DNA from 4 places in the Lactiplantibacillus paraplantarum genome. Region 1 is predicted to be linked to each of the others. Evidence: predicted binding sites of a transcription regulator. Region 1 holds the regulator's gene; each other region holds the start of a gene.
What was found. Region 1 encodes NrdR, which represses ribonucleotide reductase genes. Its sites were predicted from a motif close to ACACNATATATNGTGT; they were not measured.
Positions count from the first base shown of each region.

Region 2: a site for NrdR is predicted at 2,330-2,345, ahead of LP667_RS03950 (deoxynucleoside kinase). Genes of this name have one in related genera too.
Region 3: a site for NrdR is predicted at 2,890-2,905, ahead of nrdD (anaerobic ribonucleoside-triphosphate reductase). Genes of this name have one in related genera too.
Region 4: a site for NrdR is predicted at 2,865-2,880, ahead of pnuC (nicotinamide riboside transporter PnuC). Genes of this name have one in related genera too.

Region 1 is NZ_CP032744.1:1,304,411-1,308,849, forward strand. It holds gene polA (DNA polymerase I) at 1-6, shown strand, start outside; gene mutM (bifunctional DNA-formamidopyrimidine glycosylase/DNA-(apurinic or apyrimidinic site) lyase) at 18-842, shown strand; gene coaE (dephospho-CoA kinase) at 852-1,445, shown strand; gene nrdR (transcriptional regulator NrdR) at 1,487-2,002, shown strand; gene LP667_RS06250 (replication initiation and membrane attachment family protein) at 2,024-3,427, shown strand; gene dnaI (primosomal protein DnaI) at 3,431-4,366, shown strand.
Region 2 is NZ_CP032744.1:825,947-830,385, reverse strand. It holds gene serS (serine--tRNA ligase) at 84-1,361, opposite strand; gene LP667_RS03950 (deoxynucleoside kinase) at 1,643-2,278, opposite strand; gene LP667_RS03945 (M15 family metallopeptidase) at 2,560-3,330, opposite strand; gene LP667_RS03940 (amino acid permease) at 3,706-4,439, opposite strand, start outside.
Region 3 is NZ_CP032744.1:2,567,194-2,571,632, forward strand. It holds gene LP667_RS17110 (IS3 family transposase) at 1-18, shown strand, start outside; gene nrdG (anaerobic ribonucleoside-triphosphate reductase activating protein) at 89-670, opposite strand; gene nrdD (anaerobic ribonucleoside-triphosphate reductase) at 603-2,825, opposite strand; gene LP667_RS12675 (hypothetical protein) at 3,274-3,750, shown strand; gene LP667_RS12680 (peptide deformylase) at 4,117-4,439, shown strand, end outside.
Region 4 is NZ_CP032744.1:227,335-231,773, reverse strand. It holds gene LP667_RS01060 (hypothetical protein) at 1-1,042, shown strand, start outside; gene LP667_RS01055 (hypothetical protein) at 1,228-1,515, opposite strand; gene LP667_RS01050 (DUF2089 family protein) at 1,508-1,786, opposite strand; gene pnuC (nicotinamide riboside transporter PnuC) at 1,984-2,772, opposite strand; gene map (type I methionyl aminopeptidase) at 3,133-3,924, shown strand.

The DNA.
Region 1 (4,439 bases):
AAATAGGGGGAACCACCATGCCTGAATTACCTGAAGTTGAAACTGTTCGTCGCGGTTTGAATCGCCTAGTTAAAGGGGCGACGATTGCTAACATTGATGTGTTTTGGCCAAAAATCATTAATAATGATGTCGACAGTTTCAAACAGCGTTTAGCCAACCAAACGATTCAAACTATTGATCGACGTGGTAAGTATTTATTGTTCCGTTTTAGCAATGGTCTGACGATGGTGTCGCATTTGCGGATGGAAGGCAAGTACAACGTTGTGCCACGTGGTGAAGATCAAGGTAAACATACGCACGTGGTCTTTCATCTGACCGATGATCGCGATTTACTATATAACGATACGCGTAAGTTCGGGCGAATGACGCTCGTGCCGACCGGTGAAGAAAACACGGTGGCGGGATTAAAGACAATTGGCCCGGAACCGGTTGCTGAGCAGTTAACGATGGCCTATATGACAGCTACTTTTGGTAAGTCGAAAAAGATGATCAAGCCATTATTATTGGATCAAAGTAAGCTTGCGGGCATCGGAAATATTTATGCGGATGAAACACTATGGATGAGCAAAATTCACCCAATGCGGCCCGCAAATTCGCTAACCGCCGATGAGATTGCAACGTTGCGCCAAAACATTATTGATGAAATGGCGATGGCAATCAAAGGCCATGGGACCACCGTTCATTCATTTTCAACGGCGTTTGGTGAAGCCGGTCAGTTCCAAAATCACTTACACGTCTATGGCCGTGAGGGTGAGCCTTGTGAGCGGTGTGGCACGATTATTGAGAAGATTAAAGTGGCTCAGCGGGGAACGCATTTTTGTCCGCTGGAACAGCAGTTATAGGTGGTCAGGATGACAAAATTGATTGGATTGACTGGTGGCATTGCGACTGGCAAGTCGACCGTTTCAAAATTATTAGCGGCCAAGTTGCCAATCGTTGATGCTGATAAAATCGCGTGGCAAGTTGAAGGGCCCGGCCAACCGACGACCCAAAAGATTGCGGCGTATTTTGGACAACAAGCAGTACTAGCAGACGGTCAGCTGAATCGACCATGGCTCGGGCAGTTGGTGTTCAATGATCCACAAGCTTTACAAGCGTTAACCGCAATAACACGGTTGCCGATTCAATACGCGATGTTCGAAGCAATCGTGGCAGCAAATCAGCACCAACCGGCCGCAATTATTTTGGATATTCCATTGTTGTTTGAAAGTGGCTGGCAGCACATTTGTGATCAGGTGCTGGTCGTAACAGCACCACCGACCGTGGTATTGCAGCGGTTAATGGCCCGTAACCACTTATCACAACAGGCGGCCCAAGCGCGAATTGACAGCCAGATGCCACTGGCACAGAAGGTCGCCCAAGCCGACGTGGTCATTGATAACGGGGCTAACATTGATAAAACTGAAGCTGCCGTGTTAAAATGGCTGAAAACTATTACTAATTAAATAAAAACTGATTATTAGTTGTTACAAGGGGTGAGAAGTCTATGCAATGTCCACATTGTCATCATAATGGCTCCCGCGTGGTTGACAGTCGACCAACTGATGATGGTCGCGTAATTCGACGACGGCGGGAATGCGAAAACTGCGGGTTCCGGTTCACAACATTTGAACGGGTCGAAGCCACGCCGTTATTAGTCATTAAGAAAAATGGTGCCCGCGAAGAATTCAATCGTGAAAAAGTCTTGCGCGGAATTATTCGCTCGGCCGAGAAACGGCCCGTTAGCATGGAAACCATGACTGGAGTCGTTGATGATGTTGAAAATAAGGTCCGGTCACTGGGTGAAAATGAAATTTCGAGCCAAGTTATCGGCGAGTACGTCATGGAGCAGCTGGCGGATATTGACGAAATTTCGTACATTCGTTTTGCTAGTGTCTATCGGCAATTCAAGGATATGCACGTCTTCTTGAATGAACTCCAAGATATGATGGAGCGTGATAAGGTCAAACTGGCAAAACCGTCAGCGAAGACGACCCACGCACCTAAACGAAAAAAAGATTAGTGAAAAAGAATGGTGAACAACATGCCAAATGATAAACCCTTAACGCCCAAGACTGGATTAGTGGTCCCGCAAGCACCAGCGCTCAGTGCGGCACAACAAGCTGTATTGGCGGAATTATACTTGCCGTTGATGGGACCGTTGGCATATAGCTTGTACGCGGCGTTACGCAGCTTGCAGAGTAGTGAGAATGAACTAAGTAATCGGCGCAGCCACGCGGAACTTCTCGGTATTTTAAATGTTGATTTGCCGGCGGTGTTAGCGGCTCGGCGCAAGCTAGAAGCAACTGGCTTGTTGCGCAGCTATTATCAGCAAGACGAATTGGGTGTTGTGTACATTTATCAGTTACAAGCACCATTACTGGCGTTGCAGTTTTTTGCGGATGATTTATTGAGCGTCCTATTGTTAGACACGGTTGGTGAATTACGCTATCAGCAACTTGCCAGTGACTTTTCAGCGCAGCCGATTGATTTGACGGCTGCTAAAGATGTGACGGCAAATATCTTAGATGTCTTTCATGTTGATAGTCAAAAAGTCACGACACCACCGCTTTCAGTGCAAAAAGTTCGTGCCCAACTGGCGGCTAATGAACCGGCCGAAGACCATTCGCCCGTGCTCAGTGACGATGACTTTGACTGGCAACTGTTAGGGCAAATCTTGAAGCAGAACTATGTTGATCTCAAACAGGTTGCGAGTTCACGGCAACTGATCATTACGGAAAGTCGGGTCTACGGCATCAGTGAGATTGAGATGGCCAAGTTAATCAGCGAAGTGGCTAGTTTGACAACGGGTCAGTTTGATGAAAATCAATTGAAACTATTAATTGCGCGGCGCTATGAACGGCCGGCAGTTCCGAGTCAACAAGTCGCAACGGAAGTATCGGTTGCAACCTCGGCCATTAAGGATACCAAGACTTCAGCGCAACTCTCAACGGCTGAGCAGCAACTCGTGACGTATGCCAAACAAGTGGCACCGTATGAGTTCTTGACAGCCTTGAAGCAAGAAAAGCATGGTTTTGTAACGAGTGGTGAGAATCGATTGGTCCATGATTTGATTGGTCGGGGCGTATTGCCTAATGCTGTCATCAACATGGTGATCTACTATTTGTTACAAAATCGGGAGTTAGCTGCCCTTAATCGTAATCTGCTAGAAACCGTTGCTAATGATTGGCAACAGCACGGCATTACGACGCCGGAAGCAGCTTTGATATACTTGAGGCAACGTAAACAGCCGAAATCAACACCGACACGGCGCAAGAACAATCGACCGACGCGTAAGGAGATTATGCCAAGGTGGGCCCAACAACAGCAACAGACTGAGCGTGGTAAGCAACCAGCTCAGACCGGCAAACAAATCACTGCTGCCCAACGCAAACAGCTTGCTGATCGACTAGCAAAGCTTGAGACAAATTCGGAAAAGGAGGACTAAAACATGGAGAATATCTCAGAAACACTCCGGACGTTAATGAATCGGAAAAACTTGAATCATCGGTATGAGGCGTTAATGACAGCTGTGTACCAAGATCCAGATGTTCGTCAGTTTTTAGCCGCTCATCAAAACGAATTATCTTCGGATGCGCTAGAACGTTCAGCGGCTAAATTATATGAATTTTGTGAAGAGAAACGTAAAATTGCGCGGCATGAACCGACACAAGCACCGGGGTATCAGCCTGCATTAGTGATGAGTAATCATTTGATTGACATTGCTTATCAGCCAACACCACAACTTCAAAAGCAACAAGCTGCTCATGAATTACAGCAACGAGTTCGCTCGATTAGTATGCCGAAAAACATTCAGACGGCAGACTTGAAGACGTACGATCAAGATGGTGACCGGGCGACAGCATTAATGGCAGCACTTGATTTTATTGATGCCTATACCCAAGCGCCCAAGCGTTTTCACCGGGGCTTATATCTCTACGGATCATTTGGTGTCGGTAAGACTTATTTACTTGGTGGGATGGCGAACGCGTTGGCTGCTAAGGGTTTCAATACGACCTTGATTCATTTTCCGAGTTTTGCGGTCGAGATGAAGCGCTCGATTAGCAATAATACGTCGGCAGATAAGGTCGATGCGATTAAACGGGCCCCAATTCTCATGATTGATGATATCGGGGCCGATTCCTCGTCGACCTGGATTCGTGACGATGTGCTCGGAGTTATTCTGGAGTATCGAATGCAAGAGGAATTGCCAACTTGTTTCTCGTCCAATTTTTCGATGCAAGAATTGCAAGATGGTTACTTAACACTCTCACAAAAGGGTGACGAAGAACCAGTCAAAGCGCAGCGAATCATGCAACGGGTACGTTACCTTGCGAGTGAGATTGAGATGGTCGGTCGTAATCGACGACTCAATCCCGATGCTTAAAATCAATAGTTGACTTTTAGTTTAAAAGTGGTTTAATGAAAACAGATGCAAAAGACACGCTTTGTTTACCATG
Region 2 (4,439 bases), 480 kb from region 1:
CTTGAAGCAACCCCTCCTTTAATACTCATTAATTATGCAAAAAGCGGGCTCACACAACTGTGAGTCCGCTTAGTCTATTCTAATTAACCTTGTTTTTCGATCTTCGTTTTGCCGTGCATGTAAGGAACTAACACATCAGGAATCGTGACCGTTCCATCTTCATTTTGATAGTTTTCCAAAATTGCAGCAACGGTCCGACCAACGGCTAAGCCACTCCCGTTCAACGTATGCACGAATTGTAACTTGCCATCGTCATCCCGATACTGAATGTGTGCACGCCGGGCTTGGAAATCAGTACAGTTTGAACAACTTGAGATTTCACGGTATTTATCCTGTTCAGGGAACCAAACTTCCAAATCGTGGGTCATTGCGGCCGTAAAACTCATGTCACCAGTCGTCAACGTAATCACGTGATAAGGTAACCCAAGCTTCTTCAACAATGATTCCGCATTGTTCGTTAGCTTCTCCAATTCATCCCATGAATCCTCTGGTTTAGTGAACTTAACCATTTCAACCTTATTGAATTGGTGTAAACGAATTAAGCCTTTAGTATCACGGCCAGCACTTCCGGCCTCTTCACGGAAAGCTGGTGATAAAGCCGTAAAGTAAACTGGTAATTTTTCGGCTGGAATGATTTCATCACGATAATAGTTGACCAACGGTACTTCTGCCGTTGGGATCAACGTTAAATCTTGCGTTGTGATTCGGAACGCATCTTCCTTGAACTTTGGAAATTGGCCAGTACCGTACATGGATTCATCAGTAACCATGTAAGGCGGTAATACTTCCGTATACCCTTCAGCTTCATGTTGATCTAAGAAGAAATTGTAAACGGCCCGTTCCAGCTTGGCTCCATCGCCAACATAGTACAAGAAACGGCTACCTGAAACTTTTGCACCACGTTCAAAGTCCAAGATTCCTAAATCTTCACCGATATCCCAGTGCGCCTTAGGTGTAAAGTCAAAGTGCCGTGGCGTACCGATTCGGCGTAACTCAACGGCATCTTCCTCTTTTAAGCTTACTGGTACATCTGGATGTGGCATATTCGGCAAGTGTGCAGCCATATCCTGAACTTGGGCATCAATTGTCCGCCGTTGTTCATCTAAAGCCTTAACATCCGCACTAACCTTTTGCATCTCCGCAATTTCGGCACTGGCATCTTCCTTATTGCGCTTCTTTTGTGAAATTTCGCCTGAAACTTGGTTTCGAGTTGACTTTAATTGCTCACTCTTGGCGATCAATTCACGACGCTGTTCATCGGCAGCTAATAAATCATCGATGTCACTAGCAGCAACACCCCGATGACCAAGCTGTTCTTTTACAAAATCTGGATTCTGACGAATCATCTTAACATCTAACATAACGACGTCTCCTTTTCACTTTTAATCGTAAATAAAAACAGTCTCTCCTCCCAATTGGGACGAAGAGACTGCGATTCGCGGTACCACCCAAGTTCAGGATCATGATTAATCCCACCCTTAAACGGATAACGGCCGTGCCGTGCAGTATTGCCTGCCCACATTGTCGCGCCGGAGTTTCGACTACCGATTCACACCACCCACCGGTTCTCTGAACGTCTACTTAAAACGCGCCGTGTTTAATATTCACTGTCTACTATAGAACATTGATTCCAAAAAGGCAACTAGCCCAAACTAGCAACTTTTTCATCAATCAGCCGAATGACTTCTTTACGAGCATCCGCATCAGCCACAAAGTCAAGTTGATCACCATCGATCTGCATCTTCGGGCTGTGGTCATAATTAGCATACCAATTCGTGTAGCGTTCATTTAAAGTCTGATAATATTTATACAAATCTGGATCTTGATCGATTTGTTCGTAAGAACGGCCCCGCTTTTGGATTCGCTTAAGCATCGTATCAAAAGAAATATTAATATGAATCAATAAATCTGGACTCTTTTGGTGCGACGCTTCTGGTAATTCCTGCATCATGTTATCCAACAATGAATCATAAATGTCAACTTCGGTATTCGTTGCCCGACCCAGATCACCATTTAAATGGAACAATAGTGAGTCTTCAAAGATCGAACGATCCAAGACGTCCAAATCGTTAGCAAAAGCTGATTTAATACTATCCAACCGTTTATTCAAAAAATAGATTTGCAATAAGAACGCGTACTTCTTAGGGTCCTTATAAAATAACGGCAAAATGGGATTATCATCAACTGACTCGTAAAACGCTTTAGAGCCAAAATGGTTGGCCACTAACTGCGTCAAACTGGTCTTGCCGGCACCGATTGTTCCTGACATTACAAGCATGGGGCGTCTCTCCTTTTAATCACGTTAAAATTTTGATTATCTCTAAAAGCAACACTACATATTGTACGCACCCCCGTCTCAAAATGCAATATCTGGTGAGTCAATTCAGCAAAAAACTTCTAGGCTTATTCACACGGGAATAACATGGCCCAGTAACTAAACTCACTGATTACCACGTTTCAACCACCGTTTGTGACAGGCCAGCATGAACAAAAAAGCACGTTAGTTAGTTCCTAACGTACTTTCATGGTATTATGCTGATTTAGCTATCGCATTTTATTTTACTTAGCAGCTTTTTCTTTAGCCTGTAACAAACTAACGTATTGTTCTAGCGTTAAGTTGTGCTTGGTCATAAATTGGGCACTGGCCTTACCGACATAACGGAAATGCCAAGATTCATAATCGATCCCAGTCGACTGCTTACCATCCTTGGTAAAGCGCAATACAAAACCGTAGTCCGCTGCGTGATTGATCAACCATTGTTGCCCCTTATTCTTATCTGATGAAGATAGCAACTGATTGCCGTGCGTACTATACCAATGTGTATTCATGATATCGGCAGCTAAGCCCGTCTCATGCTCACTACCACTAGGAACGGCTACGTACTCTTTCGTCAGCTTCAAGGCTTCTTTAGCCGTCTTCCCTTGATTTTCATAAGTTTGAATCGATTGATTCCAAACTTCTTTTTGGTACGCCACGGACCGATAACCTGAGACCAAAGTTGCGGGATAACCAGCTTTCTTAGCACCTGCTAAGAAAGCTTCTAACGGTTTGACAATTGAACTACGAACTTCAATACCGTCAACACTTGACTTGCTAAACGTCATTTCAGAACGCTTATGCCACTTATTAACGACTACTAAGTCGCTATCCGTTGACTTAACGCCCTTCGGCAATGCCCTAATCAAGCGTTGCCGCTTAGTTTGCGTTTTGGTCGTCTTGGCACTAGTACTACTGGCGCTCTTAGCTGTCGTCTGATTAGTACCACAACCACTCAATACGCCTACCAATGACACTAACGCTAATCCTGTTACCAAATTTCTCTTTAACATCTCTCTCGCTGCCTTTCTCAATTCAGCTTAGCATAGTCATGCCGGACTAGCTCATTCTTAAAGTCATGTTTGCGAATTTTTAATGATTCCGCTATTTCTCCTTTATCAAATTACCATAAATATCGATGAATCGCATCCTAAATCTGGTGGCCAATTGAAATTTCAATAGCACTAGTCTCAAATATGACCTTAGATTTTAAGCACCTTTATAAAACGTCCCTCACAGTGATATGCGATCAGCGTCCCAGGTCGCTTAGACCATCTCAAAAGTTATCGTCAGTCAAGCTCAAATCACGAAAGATGCCATAAAAAAATGCGCTTGACCATTAAATAGGCCAACGCACTTTTGCATTCAATAAAGCTTAACTCAGTTCATTATTTTTTATGATGCTGCTTGCGGGTTAAATCAACCTTATTCAACGGAATCATCTTCGTGTGATAGCGAAGTTTGTAATAGACATACAAAATGATAAACAGTGGGATGCTCATATAGGTGACCCCAATGGCTTGCCAATCAAGGGTGGCAAACGAATGCAAGTCTTGACCGATAATAACCACTAAGCACAAGATAAAAGCAAACCACGGTCCAAAGGGGAACCACTTCGCATGGTACCGTAACTCACTCAGTTGGTGGCCCTGCTTGACAAAAGCCTTCCGGAAACGCAAATGTGAAACGGCAATGCCTAACCAAGCAATAAACCCAGTTAACCCACTAGCCGAAACAAGGAAGATATAGATTCGTGCACCGAACAAACTTGACAAGAACGTTAGCAAACCAATGACCGTCGTTCCCAGTAACGCCATTACGGGAATTCCTCGCCGATTGACTCGGCCAAACGTCTTGGGCGCATAGCCTTGTAATGACAATGAGTATAACATCCGTGTTGACGCGTACATCCCTGAATTAGCGGCCGAGAGCACTGATGTTAAGATAACCGCATTCATTACACTAGCCGCGGCCGCCAACCCAGCTCGTTTGAATACTAACGTAAACGGACTGATAGCAATATCACTGGCCGACGACCCTAATAAGTCTTTCGACGTATACGGGATGATTGCGGCAATCACAAAGATAGCTAAAATGTAAAATAATAAGATCCGCCAAAAAA
Region 3 (4,439 bases), 1.3 Mb from region 1:
GTCCAGAAAGCAGCTTAATAAAGTTGTCCAATTTTAAGGGTTCACTTTATGTTCACTACGTCACAACGTCTTTTTTTGAAATTCGATCTTATTTAACCAACTTATCCCAGATGATAACTTTTCCATTTACCAATGACTTAGGAACGTCAATAATCCGTTGATTAGAACTCCCCCGAAATTGTAAGGAAAGATCCATCTTATCTTGTAAAAACCGTCCGTCCACTAAAATATCAATTAACGATAACATTTTAAGTTTATCTTCAGAATCTTGCTGCAGCTCATCCCACGTGTAACCTGACCATGACCAAATATCTTTCGTGTGACCAAATTCTGCACGCACCCGTTCGCAGATTCGAATTCCTACCTGGGTATTCAGAAAGGGTTCACCGCCGAGCAACGTTAACCCTTGCACATATTCCTGACTGAGATCCGCAATAATCTGGTCTTCTAGCTCTTGCGAATAAGGCTGTCCATAATGAAAATTTTGAGCAGCCACATTGTAACAACCGGGACAATGAAACGGGCAGCCACTTAAGTACAGGCTACACCGGACCCCCTCACCATCAACAAAGTTAAATGCCTTATAATCAGCAACGTATTGTTCACTTAAGTCCTTTGCCAACCATTCTTTGGGCATCGGATTGTTTGGTTCTTTCGTAACGCGCGGCATTCTTAATCATCTCCGGAGACATATTTTTAGCACGGGACGCGATTTCCACGTGGCGGCCGTGAACCATTGGCCGCTGTTGTGGATTTCCTAAATAACCACACGTCCGTTTAACAACATCACAATATTTAGGGTCATGATTGCCACATTCAGGGCAGACAAAACCGCGAGCAGTCGCTTTGAACTCACCCTTAAAACCACACTTAAAGCACTGGTCAATCGACGTATTTGTTCCTAAATAACCGACATGATCATAAGCCCAATCCCAGACAGCCTCTAAAGCTTTCGGGTTCTGTGTCAGGTTAGGATATTCACAATAATGAATAAAACCACCCGATGCATATTGAGGGAACCGTTCTTCAAGCGTCAATTTATCAAATGGTGTCGGATGCTTACGAACATCGTAATGAAAACTATTCGTGTAGTATTCCTTGTCAGTAATATCTGCAATCCGGCCAAACTTAGCAATGTCATCACGACAGAACGTGTCAGTCAATGATTCGGCTGGCGTCGAATATAGGCTATAGTGATAGCCACTCTCAGCTGCCCACTGCGCACATTTGTCACGCAAAGCTTTCACCACAGTCTCAGCAAACGCCAAGGCGTGCTCGTCTTGTTCCCAATCAGGGCCGAAAAAGGTCGCACAGACTTCGTAAATACCTATATACCCTAGTGAAATGGTCGCCCGTTGATTTTTAAAGAGCTCATCCACGTTGCCCCCCGCCGGTAGTCGTTTACCAAAAGCACCGTACATGTACAACAATGGCGCATTTTCTGGCTTGGCTTCCTTGGTTCGTTCAATTCGGTAAGCTAACGCTTCATGGCAAGTAGTCATGCGTTCTTCAAAGATTTCCCAAAATAGTTGTTGATCGCCATGTGCCGCCAACGCAATCCGCGGTAAGTTGACCGTCACGACACCGAGGTTCATGCGACCAGAATTTACTTCAACCCCGTCTTCGTCACGCCACCCTTGTAGGAAGGATCGACAGCCCATTGGGGTTTTAAAACTCCCTGTTAGTTCCTTGATTTTGTCATACATCAAAAGATCGGGATACATCCGCTTCGTTGAACATTCAATTGCCAATTCCTTAATGTCATAATTGGAATCATCAGGACTCAAGTTCAAGCCCCGCTTCATCGTAAAAATCAACTTAGGAAAAATAGCAGTGCGATGCTCCTTACCCAGCCCTTTGATTCGGATTTGGAGAATGGCCTTTTGAATTTCGCGTTCAATCCAACTAGTCCCGAGACCGAAGTTGACCGTCGTAAAAGGCGTTTGGCCTTGTGATGAATACAAGGTATTAATCTCATATTCTAACGCTTGCATCGCATCATAAATATCTTTTTTGGTTTTAGCCTGCGCGTAAGCTTCGCGTTGATCTGCTGCCACCCACTTTTCAGCATCAGCCATATGTTTTTGATAATTGATTGCCGCGTAAGGCGCTAGTAATTGATCGACCCGATTGGCAGAACAGCCACCATACTGTAAAGAAGCCACATTGGCAATAATCTGTGCCATTTGTGCCGTGGCTGTTTGAATTGACCGTGGCGAAGCAACTTCCGCATTGCCAATCTTATAACCATTCTTGAACATACCGTCAAAGTCAATCAGACAACAGTTGGTCTCAGGAGTTACTGGCGAATAATCCAGGTCGTGCCAATGAATATCACCACGCAGGTGCGCCTTAGCAACGACATCTGGTAACATCTTTAACCCCATCGCCCGACTGGCAGCCCCAGCCTCTAAGTCCCGCTGTGTATTAAAAATGGTACTATCCTTATTTGCATTTTCATGCACTACGCTAGCATCGCGCTCAAATAACTTTTTAATTCGTCCTTGAACATTCGTTGCTGCTGCGAAACGTTGCTGTTCAGTATCAAAATAATCCTGATAAGCTTTAGCCGCTGTCGTTAGCCCCTGAGCATTCAAAATCTGCATCAACGTTGTCCGCAATTCCCGCGTATCAATACCAGTTGCCTGTTGATAATGCGCAACCAGCGCTTCCTTGACAACTCGTACTTCATCTTCAGTTGCCAATAACTGTTGTAAGACAAAGTCAATTTTATACGGATGAAACTTTGTTTGAGCGCCACCCCGCTTGGTAACAGTCAGTGACCGTAATTGGTCTAATATATCGTTAGTTGTCGTTGTCAGCATTTTAATTCCCCACTTTTCAAAGTCATTGATCGAATACAATTGATAGTACGTTCTGTTTGAATCAATACTATATATAGTAGCTCATTTTTCTCAAGTTGCCCATGGTCTAATTTAACTGACATGTTCAGTTGTGTACACCAAATCGCTTTGATCATCCGTTTAGAACGCCATGCGAATATTTTTAAATTATTTTTTATATCATTATATTAGTAAAATAAGAATATTTAATCAATCTCATTAACTACCTGATTAACATTGACATACCTTGCTTTCACAGTTTTTCATCGCGCTCAAACCGTATTTTAATTCGTTAAAAATTAAGCTGAACACAACCAAATTGTTGCAGACTAATTAACTTATGACTATTTAGTTTAACTCCTCCAACGTATTCGCTATAATAATATTAAGTCCTCATTGAGGGATGTGGGCATCGGAGGAGAGAATAATTATGCAAAAAATACGGGGAATGATTGGAGGACTGTTGCTGGTCGGGCTGCTAGCTGGTTGCCATTCTACAACCAGTGATACATCATCAACAACAGTTCAACCAACGCCGTCCAAAATTAGTGCTGTCCGATCAGTAACGACCCACGATTTTTTAGGCCGCTGGGTCAGCACTAATCCAGCAACAAGTTTATATTTGAATGCTAATCATCAAATTGCTTGGTTTCAAAAGGGCTCCGCATCGATTCATCGCCATGCAAATCTGGCCTTAAATGATACTAAAGCAACATTTACAATTGATCACGATGTTGTTAAGTTGACCCTGAACAACGCTAATAGTTTGACCCTGGACTATCAAGGAACCAGCATCACACTAATCAAGGACCCTAACTGGCAGCCCAATCACAGTACCATCCCCACAACAACTAATGAAGCATTAAAATCGGGGACCTTAACACCAACATTTAAATTATCCTATTAGTGGGAAAGCGAGCGAGACAAAGGTGATTTGTTTGCGAGCATTAACATAAATTCGCCGATTATTCCTGGATTTGAAATAATTGCCGGATTTGGCTTAAGCGAAGCAAGCCATCATTTGGCGCACGTCTCGACAATATTGATAGAAAAATTACGCTCAGTTTATTGAGAAACGTTTTCTCAATAAACTGAGCGTAATTAGTTTCGTTCCCAACTCTTTTTATCACTAACGGTCCAGCAAACAGCTTGCTTCTATGGATAACGCTCCCTATAATTAAATTAATAGAATACTAGCCTAAGGTGGTGTACTAGTTAATACGAACCATGACAAACTAGCACACCACCTATAACTATAATGGAGGAATATTAAATGATTCGACCTATTGTGCATGACCCTGCCGCCTTGAGTATCCCCGCCGACTTAGCGACGCCAGCAGATGCTCAAGTCGTAACTGATTTACTTGATACCCTTGCCGCTCACACCGATAATTGTGTTGGAATGGCCGCTAACATGATTGGCGTTAACAAACAAATTATTGTTGTCCAATTGGGACCCTTTGCCATTGCGATGATCAATCCGAAAATTATTGATCAACATGGTGCCTATGACACTAAAGAAGGTTGTCTATCCTTACCAGGTGAACGCCCAACTAGTCGGTATCATCAAATAACGGTAAAGTACAAGGATCAGCA
Region 4 (4,439 bases), 1.1 Mb from region 1:
CCTAACGCTCAATGTTTGGGGCGGTTTATTCGAAGTATATTCTGGAAATCATTTATTATCTACCTGGCCTACCATGAATATTGATGCAGCTGCAATTAAGCTATCATTTCAATCTGAAACTGAAACACAACTAGGGATAGTTTTATCAGTACTTTTTTTGGCCCAAATCATTTACACAATTATTCATTTTAAGCAAACATCGAAAAACAACCAGGTATTTACTTTAATCGGTATATTCTTTTTAGTTTTATCTTCACGGTTAATGTTGTGGAATGCGCTTAGCAAATCCATTCCACAATTAACAACATTATTACAATTTCCTTCTCGTATGAGAGGTGTTGCTGCAATATTCTTATTAGTTGCATTAAGTATCAGTTGCACCGAACTGTTAAATAAGCACAACAGTTTTATTTCTGGCATTCGAGGAAGTCTAATATTGGGGATTTGTTTCACCACTTTCAATGCTTACGTCAACGTATCAGATTTGGCATCTATCTGGCATTCTGACCAGCCAATTAGTGCAACTAACGCAATCACTAATCAAAAAAAAATCAGTGCAGATAAGGTTCGTCGCGCATTTAGGTCTAATAATCTCAGTGATGGAGTAAAAACTGTTGAGAAATCAACCCCAGATTATTTACCAACTTATACAAGGATTGATGCTCAACATTATTTGAAAATGCATCCTTATAGTTTAGTTGAGAAAAATATTATTAACAAAAAGCAATTTAATAAGCAAGTGATCAATAACGGTACTCTTAAATTAACCTGGCATTCACACAATAATAAATCTGTTTATTTACCCATAGTGACCTATCAACATAGCCAAGTAAAACTGAACGGTATAACAACGACACATCTAAAAACAAATGCTATTGGCAACCCATTAGTGTTCGCTAAACGAGGCACTAATACAGTATTGCTAAATTATCAAATGTCTGCACTTACACATGATTCTATTATCTTATCCATCTGTGCATGGATCTTAACGCTGATTTCGACAGTCATTTTTAAGATTCGATTCCACAAGCATTCTAGCTAACTTTGGAGCAATAGATTTGCCCTGTAGACCCGTAAAATTAAAATAGTTAGTACGCACTCAAATGATTATTTCTTCTAATACAAAAGATAGGCCCGTCAACAAACTTTGATTTGAATTTGCTGACAGGTCTTTTTTTCACAATTTTAAAATTATTGGTTCTATACATATTAATTTTATCAATATCCCTATTTTCGCAATAAATCTTTTGCTTTCATTGTTGCTACTTCTTTTTTTATTTTTTTCTTTCGGTTCGCAAGTGCATCTATCCAGATACCATTCAGAATTGCTTCACCAACTAACAAAACGGTTACTATTGATAATAAAGAAACCTCTTTTGCAAAAACAATGTAAATAATAAAGCCTAAAAAGCCTACTCCCGGAATAGCGCCAAACCACCTTGGTAAGTAGCGATCTAACACATAGAGTACTGCAACGACCAACATACCAAGTAAAATTCCTTTAAAATCACTCATGTTGTTCCTCCCTAAAGTCAGTAATAATCTGCTTTGCTACCTCTAACGATAGTTTTTCATCGATTACTAATTTCATAACCTTCATTTCAAAAGTATTGGCACCATTATCCTCAATAAAATTAATTTTTTGAATAATCGTGTTTAGCCTCATGCGCACAGTTGGATAACTTACTTGATAAATCTTAGCGAGTTGTTTCAGAGAGCCTGAGGCAATTACCAGTTGTTTAACAAATTCCTGATCTTCTTGTTCTAAATTCATAAACCAGTCCATAACGTCCCTCTTTCATTGAATATTATTTATTAAATTTTAACATTGTTAAAAATAATGTCAACACAAAAGCATATTTTGATAATTTCTGTAAATTCGATTATTCAAATAAAGACGAGTACCCTAATTCAAAAGAATTATAGTACTCGTCTTATTAGAATATTAACGCTATTAACATCAGTAGATTTATCAGTTGACCCTTAATGATTTAACCCAAATGCCTGATTATCACTAGCATCCGCACTGGCAGCATCACTTGCCGCTTGTTCTTCAGCCATCAACCGAGCACGTTCATGCTTGTTATACCAAGGTGAGACGGTAAAGGCCAGAACATCATTCATCAAATAAACGGAACTGTTAATGAACATCGCCAATGTCGCGGAACCTTGACGGAACGAGATGAACCAGAGCACCATCTGTGCCAAACCAGAGGCAATCCACCAGAAATATTGGTTGTTATACCGAAGGAAGCAAATCACCCCGGCCGTTAAGCAAATCGCAAAACTAATCGCATCAATCCATGGCCGCGGATCATCGGTCAAGGCACCAATGAGATAGCCCGAAATCGCATAGACAACTAGGGTTGCAACAATTGCAATCACCCATGTCTTACCCGTAAATTTCCGAATTTTCGAAACCATGTTGACGTTCCAATTAGCACTTAGTAGCACCGGAATATCTAGCGTCACAACGTAAGCCAATTGTTCTCCGATACTTAAATAGTTCTTAGCTGAAAAACCAACTACAATGAAACAAGCCGCGGAGATGACCCCTAATAACCCATTAACTGACTTAGCTGCATTAATGGCTAACACACAAAGAACACCCAATGTCGTTCCAATAAATGTTAAAATAGACAATGCTGTGATTGGGGCGCTCACTAACGTCATTACTTGACATCCTAAGCTAAAATAGAATAAATAGTAGTTTTGTTGTGGCCAACCCTTCAGTTGGTGTGATAAGAATTTAAAATAATTACTCAAAATCATGCTCCTCTTTCCGTTTTCAAATGCGGTTGTAGGTGTCTAGTTGGCCAACCAGTCACGTCGCACTACTACATGTAGTGTTTCCGTTCGAAACAACACAATATATTGTATCATTATCTTGGCCGATGAAAAGGGTAAAATTCCAATTTTATATTAAGTTGTCCGCAACCAATCCAACTATGCCCCGCCAATTTGGCATTTTTGACGTACCAATTTTTTTATATTTTTTTGATCTCGGTTGGCTGACAGCGCTGCCAATATCAAATGCAAACAATGCGTTTTGTCGCAGCACAATGCTTGCAGTATACTGGAGAAGAACAATCCTTTAGCTTCACAATATAATTAATTTTTTGGAGGAACCTCATGATTACGCTTAAATCAGATCGCGAAATCAAGGGGATGCAAGCTGCCGGTGATATTATGGTTGGCTTGTTCCATGCCCTTGAAGATTACATCAAGCCGGGAATTACGACTTGGGATGTTGATCACTTCGCTTACGAATACATCATCGCGCACGATGCCACCCCTGGCGAACTTAACTTTGAAGGTTACAAGTACTCAACTTGTGTCAGTGTCAATGATATGATTTGCCACGGTTGTCCTAGTAAGGATATCTTGGTTAAAGACGGTGACTTATTAAAAGTCGACACAGTCATTAATTACCACGGCTACCTCAGTGATTCTTGCCACGCTTTTGTCGCTGGTACACTAGCGCCAGAAGTTAAGAAGCTCATGGAAGTGACCCATAAAGCCCTATACCTCGGTATCGACCAGGCTGTAGTTGGCAACCGTATTGGTGACATTGGTTGGGCCATTCAGAATTATGCTGAAAACGAAATGGGTTACGGCGTCGTTCGCGAATACATCGGTCATGGTATTGGACCAACGATGCACGAAAAGCCCGACGTTCCACATTATGGTGAAGCCGGACACGGCACCCGTTTGAAGGCTGGTATGACCATTACTATTGAACCAATGGTCAACATTGGCGACTGGCGTTCTGGCGAAACTGCCGATGACGGTTGGACAGTTCGCACTTTAGACGGCAGCCTCAGCTGTCAGTACGAACACACCCTTGTCGTTACCGATGACGGTCCTAAGATCTTATCATCATTCGATAATGATTTTGATGCTAAATACTTATGGAATAAGTAATATCATTTTAATTATAATGTTAAACAGCACCACCCTAATTTAGTTAACTAGGGTGGTGCTGTTTTAAATTTTTAGCAGACATTAATTCGCCGATGCTAGTCCACTATGTTAATCGGCCTCAACTCTCGAAACAGGCTTAATTCTGACTGGTTCAAAAACCAACCGCAGCGAATTTTGATCGGCTGATTCGCCACCACCGCTAAAATAATTATTTTGATAACACTCAAAAATCAATGCTAATGCTCGTCTCATAATAGTCTTAGTAAATTCCAAGTAACACGTCACGCCAAAATTAGTTACTCACTGCTTGACGACCGCAAAGATATCTTGTATAGTTAGTGCCAATTAATCAGAGGAGGATCAGACATGACTCAATTAACAAGTAATGCTTTGAATAACTGTTGTTGTCGAACCGCGCGCTTATTGCGATGTTCGGCCTGTTAAGCATTGACTTTTTGAGGAGTGTCATCCTAAAATCAATGTCCAGCATGGCTGGATATTGTACTGGGCGCGAG